Regions from separate parts of the Psychrobacillus syltrankelensis genome, predicted to be linked through region 2. Evidence: a T-box and tRNA genes for the amino acid it is inferred to sense, from the RefSeq annotation. Region 2 holds a T-box; the other holds one or more tRNA genes.
What was found. A T-box is a leader RNA that pairs with one kind of tRNA and senses whether it is charged. The one in region 2 lies ahead of metG (methionine--tRNA ligase), so its partner is inferred to be a tRNA-Met.
Positions count from the first base shown of each region.

Region 1: it has a tRNA-Met gene. The T-box ahead of metG (methionine--tRNA ligase) is inferred to sense a tRNA for this amino acid. The anticodon was not compared.

Region 1 is NZ_CM144227.1:2,477,366-2,488,523, reverse strand. It holds gene ACTSKG_RS12025 (amino acid ABC transporter permease) at 1-220, shown strand, start outside; gene ACTSKG_RS12020 (amino acid ABC transporter ATP-binding protein) at 237-971, shown strand; gene ACTSKG_RS12015 (nucleotidyltransferase domain-containing protein) at 1,348-2,061, opposite strand; tRNA gene ACTSKG_RS12010 (tRNA-Glu) at 2,141-2,212, opposite strand; tRNA gene ACTSKG_RS12005 (tRNA-Met) at 2,227-2,300, opposite strand; gene ACTSKG_RS12000 (SpoIIE family protein phosphatase) at 2,497-4,872, shown strand; gene tilS (tRNA lysidine(34) synthetase TilS) at 4,994-6,382, shown strand; gene hpt (hypoxanthine phosphoribosyltransferase) at 6,401-6,943, shown strand; gene ftsH (ATP-dependent zinc metalloprotease FtsH) at 7,145-9,142, shown strand; gene ACTSKG_RS11980 (type III pantothenate kinase) at 9,256-10,038, shown strand; gene hslO (Hsp33 family molecular chaperone HslO) at 10,039-10,920, shown strand; gene ACTSKG_RS11970 (peptidyl-prolyl cis-trans isomerase) at 10,904-11,158, shown strand, end outside.
Region 2 is NZ_CM144227.1:2,983,683-2,994,840, reverse strand. It holds gene ACTSKG_RS14590 (FAD-dependent oxidoreductase) at 1-1,267, opposite strand, end outside; gene metG (methionine--tRNA ligase) at 1,361-3,043, opposite strand; T-box leader at 3,083-3,396, opposite strand; gene ACTSKG_RS14580 (catalase) at 3,482-5,518, opposite strand; gene ACTSKG_RS14575 (helix-hairpin-helix domain-containing protein) at 6,061-6,267, opposite strand; gene fabI (enoyl-ACP reductase FabI) at 6,291-7,070, opposite strand; gene ACTSKG_RS14565 (LacI family DNA-binding transcriptional regulator) at 7,350-8,354, shown strand; gene ACTSKG_RS14560 (nucleoside hydrolase) at 8,366-9,322, shown strand; gene rbsK (ribokinase) at 9,454-10,335, shown strand; gene ACTSKG_RS14550 (twin-arginine translocase TatA/TatE family subunit) at 10,397-10,588, opposite strand.

The sequences.
Region 1 (11,158 bases), 510 kb from region 2:
ATTATCAAACACTTTTATTAGTTTGATAAAAGACACTTCGCTTGCCTCCCTAATTTTAGTAACTGAAATGTTCAGACGAGCGCAAGAAATTGCAGCAACAAACTATGAGTTCCTTTTGCTATATTCCGAAGTAGCGATTTTTTATTGGATCATTTGTTTCTTCCTTTCTATTGTTCAAGGAAAATTAGAAAATCGATTTGATCGATATGTATCGAGATGATGTAGGGGGTTCAACAATGATTAACATTAAAGGATTAGTTAAACGTTTTAATGAATTAGAAGTATTAAGAGGAATTGATTTAACCATTGAGAAAGGACAAGTAATTGTTGTTATCGGTCCATCTGGATCTGGAAAGACAACATTATTACGCTGTTTGAATGTGTTAGAGGTTCCATCTGAAGGGAATATTACAATTGGAGATCAAACGCTAGACTTTTCAAAACGAATGGTGAAAAAAGAAGTGGAAAGCTTTCGAAGAAAATCCGCTATGGTCTTTCAGCATTATAATCTTTTTCCACATATGACTGCGTTGCAGAATGTGATGGAAGGTCCAGTTACAGTAAAAAAGGAAGTTAAGGGAAAAGCAAGAGAGAAAGCAGCTATCCTTTTACAAAAGGTAGGACTTGCAGACAAACTCGATTATTTTCCACACCAATTATCAGGTGGGCAGCAACAACGTGTGGGTATAGCACGAGCGCTTGCACTTGAGCCAGAAATAATGTTGTTTGATGAACCAACATCTGCTTTAGATCCTGAACTTGTTGGGGAAGTTCTTCAAGTAATGAAAGATTTAGCTAGTGAAGGAATTACGATGGTTGTAGTGACACATGAAATGCGTTTTGCGAATGACGTAGCCAATGAGGTACTCTTTATGGACCAAGGGAAGATTATAGAACGCAGCTCTCCAAGTGATATGTTCATGCATCCAAAAGAAGAACGCACTCGCCAGTTTTTAAACTTAATAAAATAAGTCATTGCATCCACGGTAATTCGTGGGTGCTTTTTAAATAGCAAGTAAAACAGAGATAATCGGACACTACGAAATTTAGTAGCATGCACCCCTAAAGTAGTGAAGAGCTTCCGAAATGGTATCTTCGGAAGCATTTAAACTAGTAGAAAAGTATTTTTTCTCTAATTATCCAAACAAAACGCATCATGTTTCATAAATTCCAAGAGGGGGACGGACAAACATCCGCCACAAGATTACTGAAAAAAATGGCTCGTGAAGTGACGCAGTCACTTCACGAGCCAAATTGCTACGGTAATAGTGTAGCCAATGTTTCGTCCAAAGCACTCAGGAATTAGTGAAGACAAGATGCACTTAAAGGACGCTTTCTATTTTTATATTATTTTCCTATTGAAAATCCATCGAATAAGCGACCGCCATATGGCTCTAGTACAGCATCTGCGATATTAATTATTTTATTTTTGTCGCCGGTTTTGTAATAAAGATCGAAAGCTTCGACAAATTGTTCTGAAAACTGCTCATCATAGTTTTTTAATGCACGTACAATCCATTTAGATGTACCAATCCATTTGCGATTAGTTCGTAAAACAAATTCACTTACTAATTCTGCGAGCGTATTAGCAATAAATATTTCTTCTGGTCTATTTTTACTTCCAATAAAGTCGTCTAAAGCATCCGTGATAAAGTATCGTTTTATATTTATCGTGTTGGTAGACCATAGTTCTGGACCGTTAACTATTAGTTGTGTGGCTTCTTTTTGGATTGAATCTATAATACCCTCGTCTTTTAATATAATCCCCTCGGCTACCATTTTAGGTAGCGATGGTCTAGCTCTTTTGCTATCACTTTCAAAAAAACTTTTGTATGAAGTTAAATTATGTACAAAGACTTCTATCGGCCAACCATCTTCTATTAATGATTCTCTGTAGCAGGAAGGAAGGTCTTGGATGAATACTACAATATCTAAATCAGAAGTTTCTGTCGCTTCTCCTCGGACTATGCTCCCTGCTAAAAGTGCACCTTGGCAATTAGGGAAACTTTTAGAAATAAATTTAGTGGCAGCTTCAAAAGGCTCTAGTCTATTTAAACTCATTTATAACTCTCCTTTAACTTTTTTTGTAAAAAAAAAGCAGGTTCAAAAGAATTCACTTTTGAACCTGCTTTTCATTTGATGACCCCTACGGGATTCGAACCCGTGTTACCGCCGTGAAAGGGCGGTGTCTTAACCGCTTGACCAAGGGGCCACTAAAAAAATGAATGGCGGCAGAGGGAGTCGAACCCACGACCTTTCGGGTATGAACCGAATGCTCTAGCCAGCTGAGCTACGCCGCCGTTTTTAACGAACAAATTACATATTACAAGCGATTGGTCAAAGTGTCAATACCTCTTGGAATAATTTTTAAAACTTTTTCATTAATTGGCTAAAAGAGTCGAAAACTTTTTTAATGCAAATGCCAGAAATAGACATACTTTTTGTTCTAATTGTATGTATACTTCCATCAATAGCTGAATAGGAGGTATGTTACTTTTGAAGACGTTATATGGGCAAGGTCAAAAAAGAGGATTCACGTGGAGAAAGGTTTTGGAAGGTATACAAGTACGAAAAGTATCCATTTCATTTAACGTTATTTTTTTTATTCTTGCTTTTTTCTTAGCACAAGTCGTACTATTTGAAGCTTCCGTTCCATTTTTCCTGCCAATATGGGCATTGGTGAACTTACGATTTCAACGTTTTTTACCTTGGACAATTGCAGGGGCTTTACTAGGGAGTATTACTCTAGGACTTGGACAAGTGTTAATTCATGCCATCCAAGCAATGATTTTTCCGCTCTATTTTAAAAAGACAATAAAGAAAATGCCTTTACCTCTGTTTGTACTTATAGATGTTGTTTGTGTTCAAGCTATATGGCAGTATGTTTCGTATTCGGGAAGTATTCCGGGCTCCGTTTGGCTCGCTATAGGATATGAAGGTGTTTTGAGTTTGTTTATGACCATATTTTTGTTTCAGTTATTCCTACCTTTACCAGATTTTCTTCATAGAAGGTGGACTGCAGAAAGAATGGGTGCCGCTTTATTAATAGGAGCATTAGTTTTAACTGGAATGTCTTCTTTTATATTCGGATATGTTTCTATTCCCTTATTACTTGCTCACTTAGTAATTGCTATTTCCGCTGCAGTTGGCGGTGTTCAACTTGCAACAGTGGTAGCGGTGCTAGCGGGAACAATATTAAGTATTTCTAAGCTCAGCTTTAGTGGAATGATCGCTGTATATGCAATTACTGGATTTTTAGCTGGTTTGCATAAACCTTTTGGAAGACTATGGCAGGCGTTCAGTATGCTAGGGGCAACGTTTTTCTTTATTCTATACGATCATACATTACCTTTAGATACTGTTTATATTGGATCCCTTGTTACTGCTTCACTACTATTTTTTACCATTCCTTCAAAATGGATAAAATATTTTAAGGATCAACTTTTCCCGGATTCATCTAATATCCTCATACGAAGGCAAAAATGGATGACAGAAAAAGTAAATAATCAATTAAAAGAATTTCAGCATTTCGCTGATTTTATAACACGTTTTATATCCGATCGATTTGACTCTAGAGAATCGGTTCGTAAAGAAAGGAACATGTCTTTTTCAACATGCAAGTCTTGTTTTCAGTATGAAAAATGTTGGGGGGAGAAATCCAATGGCATCCCATTATTAATGGAACAGTGGGAAGGTGAAACTAAAAAAAGTAGAATACAATTAGAGAAGAAAATTCAATATAAATGCGTTAAGCCAGGGCAAATTATTCAAGAGTTAACAGAAAGGGAAGCAAAAAGACGGTTAAATAACCAGCTACAGCATGGAAAGAAAATGTACGCATTAAAACTTCGTGATATGGGTAACCATATGAGTGAACTTATGAATAATTTAGATAATAGTATGACTTTATATACATCCCACGAGGAAGAGGTGAAGCAGAAATTTCAGCAATGTAATATTCCTTTTTTTCAAATAGATGTTTTAAATATTGCGGTGGGGCAGATGGAAGTAGTTTGTTGTTTACCTATAGAATCCAAAGCAAAAATGGTTGGAGAAAGATTAATACTTCCTATTTTTTACGACCTATGGAAAGAACCATTTGAAATAACCTCTATGAAGGAACTCCATCAACCATATGAACATATTCAAATGACGTGTAAATCATCTGTTCGTTTTGAAGTAACGCATGATATTTATACTTCATCTAGTAGAAACACGATATATTCGGGGGATGCACATGCTGTTTTTTCCTTGCATCCAGGATTACTAGCTGTTATTTTATCTGACGGAATGGGGAATGATATTGAAGCGCATCGAGAAAGTAGAAGGGTAATGCATTTTATGCGGGAATGTTTAAATAAGAAGATGGATCCTGAAACCACAATGCATACACTTCACTATATGATGAGTTTGCAAGATGATACCGATAGTTATGCGACAGTAGATTTAGCTTTGATTGATTTACAAAAAGGAGAGCTTTGGTCATGGAAAGCGGGAAGTATGTCGACGTATTTAATTAGAGGAAATGAGATGCGTAAAATCGAAAGTAAGCATGTGCCGTTTGGTTTTCTACCTACTTTTACAATAGAGGCAAGGAAAGTCGATATTAAGGATGGAGATATTCTACTAATGCTTTCAGATGGTGTTTTCTCATCTAATACATCCATTGAAAAACAGGAGATGTATTACCAAAAAATACTACAAGATCCTACAATGAATGCAGAGAGGTTCGTAAAGAAGTTAGAGGAAACTTATTCATTGCCTGGAGACGATCGAACCGTTATTTTTATGCAAGTGAGACATGTTGTTCCAGAATGGTCCATTTTTTCACCACGCGAAACAACCAAATTTCAAGAAAAAATGATACACTAATAAGAAATGTAAAAAGCGCTGACAGCAAAGTCTACTTAGATGACTCACAGGACTCCAGACACCAGAATCTGGATAGATATTAAATAAAAAGTTTCATATTATCATAAAAAGAGGTGAGAAGATGCTTCCGTTCCTTCAAAAAGTAAAAAAACACATTGACAAGCACAGGTTAATTGTAGAAGGAGAACGACTTCTTCTCGCTTGTTCTGGTGGGGCAGATTCAGTCGCATTGGTACGTGTACTATATGAACTTCAAAAGGATTATGCATGTGATATAGCCATTGTTCATACCGACCATCAGTTAAGAGGAGAGGAATCTGAAGAGGATATGCGTTTTGTTGAGCAGCTTGCAGAATCTCTACAGATACCTTTTTACGGTACAAAAATTGAAGTTCCAAACAGGGTTGCCATAGAAGGTGGTAATGTTCAGGTTATTTGTAGGGAAGAACGCTATGCGTATTTCGAAAAGATAATGGAAAAGCATAATTATCAAAAACTAGTACTAGGTCATCATGCCGATGATCAAATTGAGACAGTAGTGATGTCCTTGGTAAGGGGAACGTTGGCTTCCTCTATCACGGGAATACCTATGAGAAGATCTTTTTCAGTAGGGGAGATTATTCGGCCCTTTTTATGTGTAACAAAAGATGAAATTCTTGATTATATCCATCTGTTGCATCAAAATTTCAGACATGATCCGAGCAATGACAAACATACATATACTCGAAATCGTATCCGTCATAAAGTAGTGCCTTTGTTAGTGCAGGAAAACTCACATGTGAGTGACAAAATTCAATCATTTGTTGAGAAACAACAACAGGATGACGCTTTTCTTAAAGTGATGGCTAAAGAAAAGTTTGAACAGCTTGTGACGATTAATTCAAATGGTAGCTTTTTTCTTGATACTATGCGCTTTTCTGAAGTTCCCAGCGCTTTACAAAGAAGAATAGTTCTACTACTATTAAACTATCTCTACAATGAATCCGAGATCCTACTAAATGATCGATTAGTTGAGTCCATTCTTTCAGTTTGTAATGAGAGTGAAGGTAACGTGGAAATTCACTTACCTAACGGTTTTCTCCTCGTTCGTCATTATAATAAGGCCCAATTTACATCTTCTTTCCATGAATCTCTACCACCAGGAAAAATTGTAATTCAAGAGGATTATTGGCATGATATCGGTGCTGGGTTTTCTATTTATTTTACAAGTAATTTAAATGGGGATATTTCAAGTGAAAAATGGTTTGTTCAATTGGAAAAAGATTCACTACCGCTTTTTATAAGGCAAAAAGAAGAAGGAGATCGCATTCAAGTGAAAGGAATGTCCTCACCAAAAAAGGTTTCTCGATTATTTATAGACGAAAAAGTTTCAGCAGAGAACAGGCGTGTTTGGCCACTGCTTGTAAATCAGAACAATGATATACTTGCGGTAATTGGACTACGTTACGAAAAGCGGTTTTCAAAGGAGTATCAAGGGCAAAATTATGTCATATACTTAAAACAAAATTAATTATTAGGTGGGACTAAAATGTTAGAAAAAGACATTCTAGAAATTCTATTAACGGAAGAACAAATTCAAGAAAAGACTCGTGAACTTGGTGCAACACTATCGGCTGACTATAAAGATAAGTTCCCGCTAGCTATTGGAATATTAAAAGGGGCAATGCCGTTTATGTCCGATTTGATGAAACGTGTAGATACGTACATTGAAATGGACTATATGGATGTATCAAGTTACGGAAACGCTACTGTATCTTCAGGAGAAGTAAAAATTATTAAAGATTTAAATACGAGTGTAGAGGGTCGCGACATTCTCATCATTGAAGATATTATTGATAGCGGTATGACATTAAGTTATCTAGTAGATCTATTTAAATACCGTAAAGCAAAGTCCATTAAACTTGTTACATTGCTGGATAAGCCAACTGGTCGGAAAGTAGACTTGAAAGCAGATTATGTTTGTTTTGAAGTTCCGGACGCATTTGTTGTTGGTTACGGATTAGATTATGCTGAAAAGTATCGTAATTTACCTTATGTTGGCGTGTTAAAGAAAGAAGTTTATTCTTTTTAATTTTACTGTATCCAATAGAAAAAGTTAAAACCTTTAGGGGTTTTGTTTAGAAGTAAATCGTGCAAAATAATTCAAAGTCCGGAAGAAAATATACCGAGGCGTATTTGATTGCCGAACTGAAAGGCTTTTCATTGTACGTGAAAAAAATCGTATGATAAGATTACATATAGTTTTTCTGTTTACCTTGTGAGGAGGCTGGGAATGAATCGAGCATTGCGTTACGCTATATTATACCTATTAATATTTTTTGTAATTGTTGGGATCTTTGCAACGTTTAATACGAGCAACGCACCAACCAAAAATATTAATTACACCGAATTTATGACTTCACTTTCAAAAGGAGAAGTAACAAGCTTTACAATGCAGCCGGAACAAGGTGTATATTTTGTTGAAGGTGAAATGAAAGGCTATAAAGATGGAGAAAAGTTTCTGACAAAACTTCCTCCTAATAGTACTAATCTACAAGCGAAAATTGATGCACTGGCAGAAGCTGGATCAGTCAAAGTGGATTATAAAGAAACTTCTAAAACAAGTGGCTGGGTTCAATTTTTCTCGGGATTAATACCATTTTTAATTATCATTATTTTATTCTTCTTCTTATTGAGTCAGTCACAAGGCGGTGGAAACCGTGTGATGAACTTTGGTAAGAGTAAAGCGAAACTATATGATAATGAAAAGAAAAAAGTAAGATTTACAGATGTTGCTGGTGCAGATGAAGAAAAGGCTGAACTAGTAGAAGTAGTAGATTTCTTAAAAGATCCGCGTAAATTCGTGGAAATTGGAGCTCGAATTCCGAAAGGGATCTTATTGGTAGGTCCTCCGGGTACTGGTAAAACATTACTTGCACGTGCAGTTGCAGGGGAATCCGGTGTTCCATTCTTCTCTATTAGTGGATCAGATTTCGTAGAAATGTTTGTCGGAGTTGGGGCATCCCGTGTTCGTGATTTGTTTGAAAATGCGAAGAAAAATGCACCTTGTATTATATTCATAGATGAAATTGATGCAGTAGGTCGTCAACGTGGAGCAGGTCTTGGTGGTGGGCATGATGAACGTGAACAAACGCTAAACCAATTACTTGTTGAAATGGACGGCTTCGGTGCGAATGAAGGCATTATTATCATTGCTGCAACGAATAGACCAGATGTTTTAGACCCTGCACTTCTTCGTCCAGGTCGTTTTGATCGTCAAATTACTGTAGGTCGTCCAGATGTTAAAGGACGCGAAGCAGTACTTAAAGTACATGCTCGCAATAAGCCGCTTGATGAATCAGTGGACTTAAAAGCGATAGCCCAACGTACTCCTGGATTCTCAGGAGCAGATTTAGAAAACTTATTAAACGAAGCGGCGCTAGTAGCGGCTAGACGTGATAAGAAAAAAGTTGACATGAGTGACATCGATGAGGCGACAGATCGGGTAATAGCTGGTCCGGCAAAATCTGGTAAAGTCATTTCTGAAAAAGAACGTAATATTGTTGCATACCATGAAGCGGGACATGTAGTTATCGGATTAACACTAGATGACGCAGAAATCGTGCATAAGGTAACAATCGTTCCCCGTGGTCAAGCTGGTGGGTATGCGGTTATGCTTCCGAAAGAAGATCGTTACTTCATGACAAAACCAGAACTATTAGATAAAATCTCAGGATTACTCGGTGGTCGTGTAGCGGAAGATATCATATTTGGGGAAGTATCTACAGGTGCTCATAATGACTTCCAACGTGCAACTAGCATTGCTCGAAGCATGGTAACAGAGTATGGAATGAGTGATAAATTAGGTCCAATGCAGTTTGGTCAAGCGCAAGGTGGAAACGTCTTCTTGGGGCGTGACTTTAACTCAGAACAAAATTATTCTGATGCAATTGCCTATGAAATTGACCAGGAAATGCAAAGGATGATTAAAGAGCAATATGAGCGAACAAAACAAATTTTAACGGAAAAACGTGAATTATTAACTTTAATTGCGAAAACGTTATTAGAAGTAGAAACGCTAGATGCCGCTCAAATCAAGCATTTGGAAGAACATGGAACACTTCCGGAACGCGTGTATGACTTAGCTAGCAAAGAAGTAAAAGTAGAAGAAAGTAATGAAGTACCAGATGCAGTGGGAGCACCAGCTGATCCATCTACTGCTGATTTACCGAAAGAAGATGGCCCAGCAATTGAGCCGAAAAACCCAATTCAAGAAGAACGAAGAGATTAATAGAATATAAAAGCTGATTGCCTCATGTACTATACGAGGCAATCAGCTTTTTTCTTTGGCTCTTTCTATGGTATGATGTGTTGGAAAACTTACGAAAAGTGAGGACAAGCTAGATGATACTTGTGCTAGATACAGGGAACACAAACATTGTTTTAGGTGTATATGAAAAAGAAAAGCTTATTCATCATTGGCGAATGGAAACAGACCGCCTAAAAACAGAAGATGAGTATGGAATGCAGGTAAAAGCGTTATTTTCACATGCAAATATTTCCTTTAATCAAATAGAAGGTATTATTATCTCCTCTGTTGTACCGCCAATCATGTTTTCATTAGAGGCAATGTGCAAAAAATATTTTGGTATTAGACCAATAGTAGTAGGTCCGGGTGTCAAAACAGGCTTGAATATTAAATACGAGAATCCGCGTGAAGTTGGGGCAGATCGAATCGTAAATGCTGTTGCTGCAATTCATGAGTATGGTAGTCCCCTCATAATAGTTGACTTTGGAACTGCCACGACTTATTGTTTTGTAAATGAAAAGGGTGAGTACATGGGAGGGGCAATAGCTCCGGGAATTGGTATTTCAACAGAGGCTCTTTTTACTCGTGCTAGTAAACTTCCTCGTATAGAGTTAACTAGACCGGAACATGTAATAGGAAAAAACACAGTTGCTGCAATGCAGTCCGGTATTGTTTACGGGTACGTAGGACAAGTAGAGGGAATTGTAAACCGGATGAAGAAAATATCAAAACACACTCCAAAAGTGATTGCAACAGGCGGTATGGCGACTTTAATTGGTGAAGAAACAACTATCGTGGACATAATCGACCCGTTTTTAACATTAAAAGGATTGTATTTAATTTATCAACGAAACTTAAATGAAAAAGGAATGAAATAAATGAATGATTATTTAGTAAGAGCATTAGCTTATGAAGGAAGTGTACGTGGATTTGCTGTTCGGACAACCGAAACTGTAGGAGAGGCACAAAGACGTCATCAAACATGGCCAACTGCGTCAGCAGCACTTGGAAGAACGATGACAGCTGCAGTCATGATGGGTACTATGTTAAAAGGTGAAGACAAGCTAACTATCAAGGTAGAAGGTAATGGTCCAATTGGTCCGATGATAGTTGATAGTAATGCCAAAGGAGAAGCTCGTGGATATGTAATGAATCCACAGACGCATTTCGACTTAAATGAAGTAGGGAAATTAGATGTTCGTCGTGCTGTAGGTACAGAAGGTACACTAACTATCGTGAAAGATCTCGGTTTAAGAGACTTTTTTACAGGTCAAGTGCCAATCGTATCTGGAGAAATTGGGGAAGACTTTACGTATTATTTTGCAGTATCCGAGCAAGTTCCTTCGTCTGTCGGACTTGGTGTATTAGTCAACCCGGATAATACAATTTTAGCCGCGGGAGGATTTATCATTCAGCTAATGCCTGGTACTGATGATGAAACGATTTCAATTATTGAGGAACGACTCAGCAAAATGGAACCTGTTTCAAAAATGATTGAAAAAGGATTGACTCCAGAAGAATTGCTTTTTGAAATTTTAGGAAAAGAGAATGTACAAATTTTGGACACTACTCCTGTTTCGTTTGAATGTAATTGTTCAAAAGACCGTTTTGGTAGTGCAATTATAAGTTTAGGTGAAAAAGAAATTAGAGATATGATTGAGGAAGACAAAGGGGCGGAAGCGCACTGTCATTTTTGTATGGAGAAATATCAATACTCAGTAGAGGAACTGGAGTCATTTATCGATGAAATCAACGCGTGATAACTTTAATCCACAACAAAAACGACATTTAAAAACAAAACCGGTTCTCCTTCTGCTTGGTATACTTTTTATTGGCAATTTACTATGGTTTATTGCTTGGTTAATACCGAATGAGAAAGTAAGTGAAACAGAAGTAGTCGCATCTGTTGGTGGGAAAGTTATTACAAAGGAACAGTGGATGGCTTCAATGGAATCGATGTATGGGAAAGAGGTATTATTGGATTTAGTGAATGCAGAA
Region 2 (11,158 bases):
AGGCAAGATCTAAATCTAAGAGATCAGTTACGGTCATTTGATGAAAAAGTGCCGTAGCTAACACATCTATTCGTTTATCCACTCCGTTCCCTCCAATGATTTGTCCTCCTAACAGCAATTGATTATCTCTTCGATAGAGTAATTTTATATGCATCAATTCCTTATCAGGGAAATAACCCGCAATATCGGTTGCCTGTTGTATATGTGTTTCGTACTGAATACCTAACTGATTTAGTTCTTTTTCAGAAAGTCCGGTTTTTCCAAGGGTTAAATTAAAAAATTTCATAATAGAAGTCCCAACAATCCCTTTGAATTCTTCCTCAATGCCCATCATATTGAATCCAGCCAATCGTCCTTGCTTATTAGCCGTAGTACCAAGTGGAATGTAATCATCTTTTTGTTTGATTCGATGAAAGTGTGTCGCACAATCTCCTGCTGCATAAACATCCTTCACATTGGTTTCTAAATGAGTGTTAACAATAATTGCGCCATTTGGAAGTGTACTAATTCCTGTGTCTTTTAAAAATTCTGTCGTTGGTTTCACACCTACTGCAATTAGCACTAAATCCGTTTGATAGCTCCCTTTGTTCGTTAGAACTTCTTCTACTCTATCCTCACCTGAAAACGATGTTACCTCTTCATTCAAAATTACTTCTATATGATGGTTGGTAGCTTCTTTGTAGATTAAAGTCGCCATGTCTTTATCAAAAATACCTGCTAATTGATCTCCACGCTGAATAATTCGTACTTTTTTTCCAAGGATTGCAAAGTTCTCGGCCATTTCTAAACCTATATAGCCTCCACCAATGATCGTTATCTGATGTGTATGCTCTAAGTCAGCTATAATCGCTTCTGTATTAGGTATAGTTTTGATTGTATGAATTCCAGTTAGCCTACTTCCATCCCAGTCAGGAATAACTGGACTAGCTCCCGTAGCTATGAGCAGTCGATTATACTGTAATTCAAATGTATCTCCTTCTTGCAAAATGTTTCCCGAAACTGTTTTATTTATTACATCAATATTTGTTACCTCATATCCGGTCTTTGCATTAATTCCATATTTACTCCGAAACATTTCAACACTTCTTGCAATAACATCAGTTGATGACGGCACGTGCTTTCCCACCACATACGGTAACCCACATTGACCGTAAGAATATATATACCCTTTTTCTAATGTAGTAATTTTTGCAGTCGAATCCTTTCGAATAATTTCCATTGCTGCACTCATTCCTGCTGCATCCCCACCAATAATTACGTACTCCATAGATCTCCCTCCCTATAAGTCCCTACATTACCATTACTATACCCATCATTTTTAATTTGAACTTAAAAATTCTTCAAGCTTACAAAAGATCTCTTAATTATTATTCACTTGACTCTCTAAATAAGTAAGTTCCTCGACAATCATTTTTGTATCCAACCGCTCAAATAACGGGGTGACAAACGTCAATGTGTAGCTTTTCTTTTTGATTACTTTCCAACTAAATTCATCTAGATTTAACATTTCTTTTACTGTTGCACTTGAGAATGGAAGAACCGGTTCTAATATTTGGGAGACATTTGCAATGATGAATACACATGTAAGAAGAGTACTATCACATGAATCTTTGTCTTCGTTAATTTGTTTCCATGGTTGCTCCGCATCAAAGTATTTATTTGCAGATCGTATAAAATCAAAGACCTGATCTATCGCTTGTTTAAAGTGTCCTGATTCAATTAGTCCTCCAACCACGTCATATAGACTTTCCACTTTTCCTTCTATTTCATTGTTTATCACTCCATTCGAAATAATTCCACCATAATACTTTTCAATAAACTTTAACGTACGATTAATGAAATTCCCATATGCTCCAAGTAACTCTGAATTATGACTTAAAATAAATTCCCTCCAAGAAAAATCCGCATCCCGGTTTTCCGGTGCATTCGTCGTCAAAAAATATCTAATTGAGTCTGGTTGATACTTCTCTAAAATGTACGGCACCCACACTGCCCAATTTTTACTCGTAGAAAATTTCTTTTTCTCCAATGTTAAATACTCATTAGAAACAATATGTGTAGGCAACGATAGATTTTTAATCCCTAGTAAAATTGCTGGCCAAATAATTGTATGGAATGGAATATTATCTTTTCCATGCACATAATAAGAAGTCGTATTTTCATTCCAAAACTCTTCTTCACTTTCATTGTGAATTGTTGCCCATTCCTTACTTGCAGAATAATAGCCTGAAACTGCTTCTATCCAAACATAAACCTTTTTGTTTTCATACCCTTTTACAGGAATATTAACGCCATTTGGCAAATCCCTTGATGCCGCACGGTCAATGAGACCTTCACGAAGATACCTCTCAGACAAATTCAGTGCATTTTCTCTCCAGTTTTGATCAACTTTCGCTTTATTAACATAAGATTCGAGTTCCTTTTGAAATTCGCTTAGGGCAAAGTAAAAATGCTCGGTTTTTTTCACTATTGGCTCATTTCCACATATTTTGCATTTCGGTTCAATTAAGTCTAATGGATCTAGAATAGTTGAACAGTTATCACACTGATCTCCTCTTGAAGGATGATGACAATTCGGACATGTCCCCTCTACGTATCGATCCGGAAGAAATTGATTGTCATACTCGCAATACATTTGATCAATTTCCTTTTTATAAATATGACCATTCTCCAGCAAGGTTAGGAATATTTTTTGTACAGTATGATGATGAAATTCTCCATCAGTTCGAGTGTATAAATTAAAAGTGAAACCAAGTCTTGTAAAACAATCTTTAAATTCCTCATGGTAACGATTTGCGATTTCTCGAATTGTGACTCCTTCTTGGTTTGCTCTAATAGATATAGGCGTTCCGTTGCAATCACTTCCAGATACGTATAGCACTTTTTCTCCTTTTAAACGATAATATTGAGCCAATATATCACCGGGCAATAAAGCAGCAATATGCCCTAAATGTAACGATCCATTCGCATACGGCCAAGCCCCTCCAATAAAAATACTCATTTTTAGCATCCCCTTTTGTCTATGGTTTTTTTCTTCAAAGATTGGTTAATTCCTTGTTAAAAAACAAAAAACCCCGTCCTAAAAAAGGACGAGGTTAAACTCGCGGTACCACCTAAATTTATAAACAACTCTCGCTGTTTACCTTAGTGAGTATCAAAACATAATACTCCGGCGTTTATAACAAGTGCCGATACTTGTCGTAGTTTACTAGAGATCATCTACCCAAATTCGGATGCCACCACTTATCGTAATAGGCGACTTGGTTTTGGTCAAATAATTCGTTCAATACGAAGCTCAGAGGCCATTTTTAAACTAGTGTTTTTTGCTTCTTTTCAGCAAACGAAGCTCTCTTTTAAAAAAACAACTTATTTTACTTCCCTCTTCATAGCCTATAAAATATCCATTTATCAGAATATAGCAAATACCAAAGAATTAGTAAAGTGTATTTATATGAATAAAACTTTTTGAAATCATTTCAGTTTATATAACACGATCCCAGAAGCGGTGTTTAGCAATTAATTTAATAAAACTATCAATAAAGCTGTTTACTGGTTCCTCCGTTAAAACACCAATTTTCTCAGTTAGACCGAGTTCACCTATTAATTGGTCGCCGCTAAATGAAGAGGCAATTGGTTTATAGTGAGCAAATGCTTCTTTAATAAAGTAGGATGCTTCTTTTTGGTACATGGGTGTATTACCCTGAGCACTTGCAATGTATACTGCATCAAATAAAACTGAGTCTGCAGTTAAGAATGTATGATCCACCGGCAACTTAGATCCATCCTCACCTTCGATAACTCCTTGATGATCACTTACAATTTCTGGCTGAGTACCTTTCGCTTTTAAATCATCTAAAATGGCTGTAAGTTCACCGTCAAAACCATCAGCAACCAACACTGCAATTTTACGTGTATTATGCATCATGTTTGTATTAAGCTGACTAAGTGCTGGAGAGGATTTAGTATTCGTTGTTTGGTTACTCCCCTGAACTACGAGACCTAAGTTTTCTGCTACTCTGCTTGCTAATTCTAAGTCAACATTCGCAAACATTTCTAATACTTGTTGGCGGACAGATATTTCTTTGCACTTTCCTAATTCGAAACTGAACGCATTCACAATATGCTCTTTTTCGGGGTCGCTCATACTATTCCAAAATAATGTTGCTTGAGAAAAATGATCTTTAAAACTTTCACTGCGAGCACGAATTTTGCGTCCTTCTATTTTTTCTTGGTAGCTTGCATAACCACCTTCAGCCTCACTTACTGGTGTTGGAGTATTACCAGCAAGAGAGTTTTTATGATAGCTTACTTGTCCTACATTAATCGTTTGTCTACCATACCCATCTCTTTGATTGTTATGGAAAGGACAAACAGGTCTATTTATAGGTAGTTCATGAAAATTGGGTCCTCCTAATCTGATTAATTGTGTGTCTGTATAGGAGAACAGTCTACCTTGGAGTAGAGGATCATTTGTAAAGTCGATTCCAGGTACAACATGCCCTGGATGGAAAGCAACTTGTTCCGTTTCCGCAAATACATTATCTACATTACGGTTCAATGTCATTTTTCCGATAATTTTTACCGGCACTACTTCCTCTGGCCATAACTTCGTTGGATCTAAAATGTCAAAATCAAATTGAAACTCATCTTTCTCCTCGATTAGTTGAACACCTAATTCAAACTCTGGATAATCCCCATTTTCAATGGCTTCATAAAGGTCTTGTCTATGGAAGTCAGGATTCTTTCCGTTTAATTTTTGCGCTTCATCCCAAACGACCGAATGCACTCCCAAGACCGGCTTCCAATGAAATTTTACAAAATGAGATTTTCCTTCTTCATTAATAAATCGGAATGTATGCACTCCGAATCCTTCCATCATTCGAAAGCTTCGAGGGATTGCTCGGTCGGACATAGCCCACATTATCATATGTGCGCTTTCTTGATTGTTTGCGATGAAATCCCAAAAAGTATCATGTGCTGTTGCAGCTTGAGGTATTTCATTATGTGGTTCAGGTTTCAAGGCATGCACTAAATCGGGAAACTTTATAGCATCTTGAATGAAAAAAACGGGAATATTATTTCCTACTAAATCGTAATTTCCTTCTTCTGTATAGAACTTAGTCGCAAAACCTCTAGCATCCCTAGCTAATTCTCCAGATCCTCGAGAACCAGCTACTGTTGAAAACCTTACAAATACAGGAGTTTTCGACCCCACTGTTTGTAAGAACTTAGCTTTAGTATAGGCTTGCATTGATTCATATAATTCAAAAACACCATGCGCCCCATACCCTCTTGCATGTACAATTCGCTCTGGAATTCGTTCATGGTCAAAATGAGTCATTTTTTCACGAAAATGAAAGTCCTCTAATAAAGTAGGACCACGTTCACCGGCCTTTAAGGAAAATTCATCTTCTGAAACCTTTAGCCCTTGGTTTGTTGTCATTGCTTTATCTTTGTCATCTACTCGAAACTGTTCCAATTGTTTATTTTTACTGTTTTCATTCACCTTATTATCCAAACTTACTCCTCCTCTAAATTCGTAACTTATACTCACTAATACCCTTTGACTCTAGGAAAAAACATTTTTTTAAAAGCCCTATTCACCGAAATTTTATTATCTATAAAATCCGTACGCCTTCCGGATGTTTCTAAAAAAGTTGTCAATTTAGCTGAGTCTTTTGAAATGAAAATAAAGCATTTCTGACTATAGAAAAAACCGGATGAAGATTCACTCTCTTCATCCGGTTTATTTATTTATTTATTTATTTACTTATAAGAATCAATTTCATAATTCAAATTTAGAGCATAATAACGAACAATATTGAAGTCAAAAGTATGAATATGTATAATATACTCTTCATAAATCAGCATGATTTCCGCTATAGGCGGACGCTTTCCGCGGGGTGAGCGATGAGCCATTACCGCCGCATCCGCGTCGTTTGTAATGGCTCATCTGTCTCACTCATCCCGCTGGAGTCGCCGCCTGTCGCTCCAATCAATAAATTGAGTATTGTTCGTGTTTTAATAATTAAATGCTATTTATGAAATTAACTCATTTATTTATTTACTTTTATGCACAAATGACAACCCTTTTTCTGCAAGAGCAATATGAAGCCGATTCATGCCGTTTTTTCCAATACCGTGGAGCTCCATAATCTGTGCTTCCGTAAACTTTGACAATTGTTCCAAGTTCCCAATCCCTACCGCTGCAAGTGCGCGTTGTCCCGGCTTGGCAAGTATTTTTTGAAAATCATTATTAGTTGTCATAACGCACTCTCCTCATTTTGAGGTTAACCCATAATATTATATCCAGAATCCACGTATACGATTTCCCCTGTTACGCCTCTAGATAAATTACTTAGTAGTGCAACCGTCATATCTCCAACTTCTTCTGCTGTAACATTGCGTTTTAAAGGAGATGTTTCTTCAATCTTATGCAAAATAGTGTTAAAAGAAGAGATTCCTTTTGCCGCTAATGTACGAACAGCTCCAGCAGAAACAGCATTTACACGAATATTATTTTTCCCAAGGTCTAACGCTAAGTACTTAACAGAAGCCTCTAATGATGCTTTTGCAATACCCATTACGTTGTATCCTTCCAACACGCGCTCCGCTCCTAAATAACTCATTGTAACAATAGAGCCACCTTCAGTCATAAATGGTGCTGCTTCTCTTGCTGCAGCAATAAGTGAGTACGCACTGGTATCTTGAGCAAATGCATAGCCTTCTCTAGAAGTATTAATAAAATCGTTCTTTAAGTCTTCTGCATTTGCAAAGGCAACTGAGTGAACCACTCCGTGAATCGCCCCTACTTCTTTTCCAATAGTTTCAAATGCAGATTTGATACTATCATCACTATTAACGTCGCATTCAACTACTAATCTTGCCTCTAAGTTATTATCAGTTAAAGCTTTTTCAATTTTACTTAAAGAACGTTCTTTACGATAAGTGAAAATGACGTTTGCTCCCACTTCAAACAGTGATTTAGCCACTCCCCATGCAAGGCTACGTTCATTTGCAACACCCATTACGACAATATTTTTATCTTTTAATTGAATTAAATCTTTCATATGAACCTCCAATTTATTCTCGAGATATACTATACCTATTATTAGTACCAGTTACTAATTTAATCATACCATATTTACTTCCTTTTGCACTATCCTCTCTCTTATTTTCGTTTTATTTCCCCTTTTAATTATAGTGTTTTTTTGCTAAATAATTGATTAGACTTTATTCCATTTGCAAAATTAATTGACAAAGGAAACAGTCTACAATATTCTAAGTACTAATTAGAGAAAACGTTTTCGTAAAACGTTTTCCTAACTAAAGGAATAGGTGATACATATATGGGGAAAATAACGATTAAGGATATAGCGAGAGAAGCTGATGTTTCAATTACTACTGTTTCAAGGGTATTCAATAACAAAGCAGAAGGGATGTCAAAAGAAACACGTAAAAAAGTGTTAAAGGTAATGGAAGAGTTAAATTACCAGCCCAATAAATTAGCACGTGGTCTAGTAACAAAGCGTTCCAATATGCTTGGGTTAATCGTCCCTAATATCTCCAATCCTTTTTTCCCAGAGCTTTGCAGAGGTGCTGAAGATGAGGCAAATCAAAGGAACTATAGCCTCATCATTTGTAATTCAGATGATCAATCAAAAAAAGAAGAAAACTATTTACGATTGTTGCAAGAACAACAAGTTGATGGGATTTTACTTTCAAGTATGAACCAGCTATCTCATACTAGCAAAGATCAATTGGACAGCGGAAAGATACCCTATGTATTATTTGACCGTGGTGAGGAAGCAAGTAACAATTCCGGTGTTTTTTTAGACAACGAAAAAGGAGGGTATATTGCTGGAAAGCATTTGACTGACTTAGGCCACACTAAAATTGCATGTATGACGGGACCATTAGATATTTTAAATGCACAACAACGTCTTTCTGGATTTCAACGGGCCTTAACAGAAGCTTCTATAGAACTTCCTAAGTCATATATCTTAGTTGGTGACTTTCAAATGGAGGAAGCTTACCTAATAGCAAAGAAATTTCTACAGCATAACTCCGTGACTGCAATATTTGCCAGCAATGATCTAATGGCATGTGGTATTTATCAGGCTGCTCATGAACTAGGAATCCAAATTCCTGAACAACTGTCCATCGTCGGTTTTGATGATATTCCTTTAGTAACTGCTTTAATCCCAAAGCTAACTACTGTTAGACAAGATACATATGAAATGGGAAGAAAAGCAATCGATATACTCCTAAATGAAATCGAAAACAATTCATCTGAAGGAGTAGTTTTTGAACCTGCTTTAATCGTTAGAGAAAGTACGAAAAAAATAAAATGAGGTGTAATGAAATGACTATCCCTGTAATTATTGATTGTGATCCTGGTATTGATGACGTAATGGCACTAACTCTTGCTTTTGCACATCCAGAGTTAGATATTAAGTTAATCACAACAGAACCAGGAAACCAAACGCAAGAAAAAACGATTTACAATGCGCTCGCTTTTACTAGTTATATGAAAAAAAATATCGAAGTTGCTAGAGGTTTAGATAAGCCATTTTTCCGCAAACTCGAAATTGCAGATGAAGTACACGGTGAGAATGGACTTGGTAATGTTCGCTTTCCTGAGCCTACTCTCCATTTAAGTAATCGAACTGCAGTTGAAGCGATGAAAGAAACACTATTATCTAGTGATGAGCAAATAATTCTCATTGCAACCGGTCCACTTACAAACGTAGGTGCACTTCTATTAGCGCATCCAGAAGTAAAATCGAAAATTAAGTACATTTCCTATATGGGCGGCGCCGCTGTTGGTGGAAATATGACACCAACAGCAGAGTTTAATGTATACGTTGATCCTCATGCAGCAGATGTTGTCTTTCGTTCCGGAATTCCTATAGTAATGAGTGGACTTGATGTCACTCATAAAGCTTACGTTACGATAGAAGAATTAGATGAAATTGAAGCAATAGGATCGGAATTTGCACATAAGGTTGCAACAATGCTACGTTTTTACATCCATACAGCAAAGCAAACAGCTTTCCATACCCCTAACTTTGAAGGTCAGATTCGTTTACATGATTTATGCGCAGTATCTTACGTTTTGACACCTGAGCTATTTGAAGGGGATGACTGCTATGTGGCAGTAGAACTAGAAGGAAGACTTACAGCTGGAACAACTGTCGTGGATTATTCTCAACGTACTGGGCTTCCTCAAAATGTGAAAGTATTACATACGGTTCACAGAGAGAAGTTCCTCGAGCAATTTCTGAACGCCGTTAAAATAATGAGCAAGCAAATCGGGTAAAAAAGTATGGTTAGTCCTCTTTTAATAGCTCAAATGGCAAAATTACTTGATTTCCCGTCTCGTATTTTATCAAAAGGGCAATTAATCCAAGCTTTTTTAACAAGAGGTAATGGAAAGGAGTAAAACAATTCATGATTATAGCAGTCGTAGGAAGCATCAATATGGATCTTGTGTATCGAGTTCCCCATATTGTAAAAGCAGGGGAAACATTACACAGTATAAATCATGAGGTGTTTTTCGGGGGCAAAGGAGCAAATCAAGCAATAACTGCAGGGCAATTAGGTGCAGAGGTTAACTTTATAGGGAATGTAGGAGTAGATGCTTTCGGCGAACAAGTTTTGCAAAACCTACAAAGTAAAGGAGTTAATACTGTTGCTATCAAGAAAGTTGGATTAACTGGACAAGCGATAATTCAAGTAGCAGATTCAGGGGAAAATTCGATTGTACTATTTGCAGGAGCAAATTTTCTTGTGACAACCGAACAGATTCAAGCAGAGAGAGGTAAAATAGAAGCGAGTAATGCTTTACTTTTACAACTGGAGATTCCTATGCCAGCCGTAGAGCTTGCAGCTAATATTGCCTCACAAAAAGGTATACCAATTATATTAAATCCTGCTCCTGCACAAGAAATTAGCGATTCTTTATTAAATAAAGTTTCCATATTAACACCAAATGAAACAGAATTAGAAGTATTAACCAGTCTGAAAACCGAAACCGATGCAGATCTTTACCAAGCATGCTCCTTATTACTACAAAAAGGGGTTGGAGCAGTAGTTGTTACTTTAGGTGAAAAAGGTGCGTATTATATGAATAGGCATGAACATGGCCGTATACAACCAAATCGAGTGGATGTAAAAGATACTACTGGGGCTGGCGATGCATTTAACGGGGCGTTAGCTGTAGGAGTATGTAAGGGACATTCCTTGGAGGAGAGTATCCTATATGCATCCGAAGTAGCTGCATTTGTTGTTACTCAAATGGGTGCACAACCTGCCTTGCCATTAACCTTTTAATATAAGAATCCCTTAGCAAGTTTCTATATTGCTAAGGGATTCCACTTTTATCGTTGCTATTTTATTTATTTTCTTTATCTTCTGCTTTAAATTCTTCCGTTACACCTTCCACAATATCCTTAGTTGACTTTTTAAATTCTCTTAAAGTTTCACCGGCAGCTTTACCTAACTGAGGTAGTTTCGCAGGACCAAAGACAATTAAAGCGATAACTAAAATAACTACTAAACCTGGCACTCCGATGTTTGACAGGATAATTCCTCCATATACCTATTTTTATTATAATCCGATGGCAATATGCAATAGTTGAGTTGATAGCATTTGTAATATTATTGTCTTCCTTCATTACAAATTATACATATTCATTGCAATTTTTAACCAAATCTCATTGATTTTTCAATAAAAACGAAATGGGCTGAAAAATTATGCTCACAGTTCTGTAGTTTTTTTATTTTCTATTTTCATTTAATATTTCTTAATTGAATTGGCCACATGGATTGCTTCTAAACTTTTACCTTTTAAGTATTTAAGTGAACCAGCACCACCAATATAAAAATCTATCTCGCTGTTTTCCGACGCAAACTGGTCCAACCTTATTAATAAATTTGGGTCCGCTTCAAAAGGTAAAGTGGTAGAAGCTGACAATAATACAATTTTAGGTTGCATCTTTTTCACCAAAGCTTCAATGGAACCAGGAGCAGGAGAAGCTCCTACTAGAATTCCTTTCCATCCCCTCATCATAAACTGTAGTAATAAAATATGGATAGGTATTTCATGATGTTCACCTGGGAGACAGGCTCCCATAATTAAATGTGCCTCTTCCCT